DNA from 2 places in the Rossellomorea sp. QJM3NY_18 genome. Region 1 is predicted to be linked to the other one. Evidence: riboswitches for the same ligand, from Rfam matches in the RefSeq annotation. Region 1 holds a riboswitch; the other holds the start of a gene.
The links. Region 1 has a riboswitch for S-adenosylmethionine ahead of AC0VXY_RS19165 (homoserine dehydrogenase). Riboswitches for the same ligand answer to the same signal wherever they lie in the genome.
Positions count from the first base shown of each region.

Region 2: it holds a riboswitch for S-adenosylmethionine, as region 1 does, so the genes downstream of both, AC0VXY_RS08150 (2,3-diketo-5-methylthiopentyl-1-phosphate enolase) here and AC0VXY_RS19165 (homoserine dehydrogenase) in region 1, are expected to answer to the same signal.

Region 1 covers NZ_CM149659.1:3,690,839-3,693,042, forward strand. Annotated here, with positions in the region: gene AC0VXY_RS19165 (homoserine dehydrogenase) at 1-1,062, opposite strand, end outside; SAM riboswitch class I at 1,187-1,297, opposite strand; gene AC0VXY_RS19170 (DUF2254 domain-containing protein) at 1,543-2,204, shown strand, end outside.
Region 2 covers NZ_CM149659.1:1,586,061-1,588,264, reverse strand. Annotated here, with positions in the region: gene AC0VXY_RS08150 (2,3-diketo-5-methylthiopentyl-1-phosphate enolase) at 1-870, opposite strand, end outside; SAM riboswitch class I at 977-1,079, opposite strand; gene AC0VXY_RS08145 (aminotransferase class I/II-fold pyridoxal phosphate-dependent enzyme) at 1,128-2,204, opposite strand, start outside.

The DNA.
Region 1 (2,204 bases):
ATATTCCTCTTTTTCCTTGAACCGCAGGACCCATTGGCTGATGCTTTCTTCTTGGGAATCTTCGCTCGTCACCGTCTTTTCGGGAGAAACGGTGTATTTCCCCTGTATCAGGGAGAGGAAATCCTCCACCATGGCACTTCCAGTCGGATATTTCCCCGCTCCGGGACCGAGTAGTGTGACTCTCCCTACCAGACTCCCTTTCAGTGAAATTGCGTTTTCCACATCCTCCACCCCGTAAAAAGGATGGGTGTCGTGGACAAGGGTCGGTTCCACTCCTCCCTTGATGCGATTGAATCCGTCACGTTCCAGTGATCCAACATGCTTGAATCGCAAACGGAAGGACTCGGCTGCCTGCAGCCATTCCGCCGTCAAGTGTGTGATCCCTTTCCGCCGGATATCCTTCCAGTCAGTCTGCTTGCCAAAGGCGGTCTGACTTAAGATCAGAAGCTTATAAAAGGCATCATATCCTTCAATGTCGCTCGTCGGATCCGCTTCGGCATATCCCTTCTCTTGCGCCTGCTTTAGAGCAGTTTCAAAGGAAAGCCCCTTTTTCCTCATTTGGGATAGAATGAAGTTGGATGTCCCATTCAATATGCCTTGAATGCTTCTGATTTCATTTACCTTCAGGAGCTGACGGATGGTGCCGATGACCGGGATCCCTCCGGCCGTGGTCGCTTCGAAACCAATGGACACCCCATGATTTAATGCCTTTTCCAAAAGATCGGGACCGAATTTTGCAAACATGGCTTTATTGGCCGTTATGACGTGAATCCCCTTCTCGATGGCTTGATTAATATACGTATAAGTCGGTTCTTCTCCTACTATCGCTTCAAAGATCACATGAAGATCAGGTATGTCGAGAATGTCTTTATAATCGGTCGTAACCCTGATAGACGGATCGATTTCCCGTTGCTTAGAGGGGTCCTTAATGAGGATTGCCCTTATTTTCACCTCTTTACCGAGTACTTCTTTCAATCTTTCCTGATGAGTATCAATGGCTACACAGACCCCTTGACCAACTGTTCCAAAGCCCAGAAGCGCCACATTTATCGATGACATCATTCAGCCTCCTTTTTTCCGGTTTTACCTGCACGTACGATTCCTGTCTGAAGGCGTGGTGGAAAGAAAGAGGGTATGCAGAAAAGCCCTCTTCTTGTAAGAAGAGGGCTGATTGACCATGCTCCTCCCCTTATCTTCCAGATCCACATGGAATCTGTAGGAATTGGCACCTTTACAGACTGATCCTGCAGGTTGCCGGGCTTCATCGGGCCTATCCCTCCGCCGCTCTTGATAAGAGATATAACGTTATGTTTTCACTTGATATTTGAGTATGAATTGGATTATATAGGGGATTCACCCCTTCGTCAATAGAATTTTTGTTATTTTTTAAAAATTCTTTCACTTAAGCCGGATGGGACATTTCCAATAAGTTTAGTTTGGAATACTCCTATTTCTATTATTTTTTGGTTGAAGGGAGTTTTAACCCTGTTAGAGAGGGAAAACTAACCCATATCCATTTACTAGAAAGGACACGTTTCGATCATGTTAAAAAAGATCCTTCCTTTATCCATTCAAAAATATTTGCTCATGTCAAAACGACAGCGCATGCATGAAATCAGGCTCACCATTTGGTATATGCCCTTTATATACATATGCCTGTCCTTTCTCATGGTCGCTGTTACCCTTTATTTAGATCTCTATCTGGAAGTGTCACAGTATACGTTTGATATGTTAAGTATGGATGCATCTGTCACTCGCATACTGGTAAGCACACTCATAGGTGGCATTCTGACACTCAGTGCTTTTACGCTCAATTCCCTGCTCGTCGTGCTGACGATGTTCAGCGGACAGTTTTCACCCAGGATGCTGTTGGATTTCATTTCGGACAAACAGACACAGCACGCCCTCGGCATTTTCAACGGCAGTTTTGTTTACGTGCTCTTCCTTTTCCTATTTATTGGAAGTTCAAAGGACGAAATGTTCGTCGCAGCGCCGGTCATGACGATCGGACTGGCGTTCCTTACAGCCCTTACGTTCATATTCTTCATCAACCATGCCTCGACTTGGATGCAGGTCCATAATATTACGTACAATATGAAGCAGGTTTCTGAAGTGATGATCAACCAAACGCTTAAAAAAGATTTGGAGACCCATCGTACGACAGAACATGGCGATACGATGGATCAGTATAAACAGAATACCCT
Region 2 (2,204 bases), 2.1 Mb from region 1:
AAACAATGAAAAATCAGCCCCGGCCATTCGCAATAATTTACCCAACCATAAAGAGTAGCTCACTCCATATATTGGAGATGCTGCAACAGCCCCGGCAAAGGCAGGATGAGCCATGATTGGCAATGAAATCTCAGGGTCCTCTCTCAATTCCTGCAGAACATCAAGACCGTATGAAAATACATTGAATAAAAGAGCGTCTGCCCCAAGCTCCCTGGCTTTTCTTGCTTTGTCCCGCAATTGCGAGGTTTTCCCTGACAGATTTACGGCATACAAGGTTCTCTTACCCGTTTCCTCAAATACGTCGTGCAGCACTTTTTTTCCTAATCTCACTCTTTCAAAAAAGGGGGTCAAGGAATTATCAAATAATATTTCATCATCTTTTACGACATTGACTCCGCCGAGGGCCTGAGCTCTTAACTGATTTTCAAGGAACGTGAGATCCCTGCCGATCACCCCTTTAAATATGCTCATTAACAACGGTCGACCATGAACACCTGTTAATTCCCTGATGCCCTCTACCCCAAAACGTGGACCGGGAAATGACTTTTTCAAGTCTTCTGAGAACTCCAGATCCAGTAATTTCACTTCACCATCGAGTGAAAGCTTACCGAATACTGTTGTAAGGATAGCCGGGATATCATTGGAAAAATTATGACTCGGATACCCAATCTTCACCTCCCCCCAGGAGCCTTTCTCCTCCCTCTCTTCCACTGAAACGACTTTTCCCTTGTATTTTCTCAATTGTTCCTGCTCCAGTAGCGGCAAGTCCGTCCATGACCCGACCGTGAGTCCCAAAGCAATCCCTTCTGCTTTTTTCTCGAATGAACCACTCTTTCCCTTTAGTTGATATGTTGCAATCACTTCACTCATTCGTATTACCTCCCTATGTAAAAACAATTTTCAACGGTTTGATTTCAGCAAGTTGCAAACAAAAAAAACCTCTTCCAGATAAGAAGAGGTTTATATTCGGCACTCTTTCTTATCTGTCAGCTTTATAGCTGCAAGAATTAGCACCGTGCTTAAATAAGTCGGTTGCCGGGCTTCATCGGGCTGGTCCCTCCGCCTGCTCTTGATAAGAATTTCATTCTATTAATTCAGTTGGATTATTGCACCAATTTCAACATATGTCAATCCCTTTTGTGAAATAATTCTAAACTTTCTATACGGGAAATCGCCTCTTTTATCCGTTCATTTGTAGTTAAAAGACCGACACGCACATACCCTTCTCCGTATTCACCAAAGCCTACACCAGGAGCAACGGCCACTTTGACTTTTTCAAGTAAATAGGTTGAGAACTCAACAGAAGTGAACCCTTCCGGCACCTTAAGCCAGGCAAAAAAGGAACCTTGCGGAGCTTTTACATCCCACCCTATTGCCTGGAGACCCGAGATCAGGAGTTGTCTTCGTTCTTCATATGTTGCAACCAGTTCCGTTACGCAATCCTGAGAACTCAGTATGGCCGTAGTGGCTGCTTCTTGAATCGCTCCGAACAGGCTTACGTAAAGGTGATCCTGGAGGAGGTTGATTGCTTCAATGACACTCTTATTCCCAACGGCAAAGCCGACTCTCCAGCCTGCCATATTATAGGTTTTCGATAATGTATATATCTCAATCCCGACATCCTTTGCACCTTCCGTCTCTAGAAAACTCACAGGCTTCTGTCCATCGAAACCGATCGCCCCATAAGCAAAGTCATGCACCACACAAATATCATGTTTTAACGCAAGTTCCACCGTGTCCTCAAAAAAGGATTTTGTGGCTGTCGCACCTGTTGGATTATTGGGGTAGTTGAGGAACATTAACTTTACCCTTTCCAATTCTTCACGGGAATGCACCCGATAGTCCGGGAGAAACCCATTTTCCTCTTTCAACGGCATCTTGATCATACTTGCTTCTGCCAATGCCACCCCCGATACATAATCCGGATAACCGGGATCAGGGACTAATACTCCGTCGCCGGGGTTCAATAAACATTGAGGGATTTCCACTAAACCCGCTTTTCCTCCGAAGAGAACCGCTACTTCGGTTTCTGGATCTATCTCCACACCGTATTCGCGGAAATAGAAGGCAGCGATTGCCTCTTTAAAGCTCGATAAACCACGAAATGGTGGATATTTGTGATTGGAAGGAGATTGAGCCGCTTCCGTTAATTTTTCCACAATATGTGAAGGCGTCGGCTGATCTGGATTTCCCTGCCCCAAATT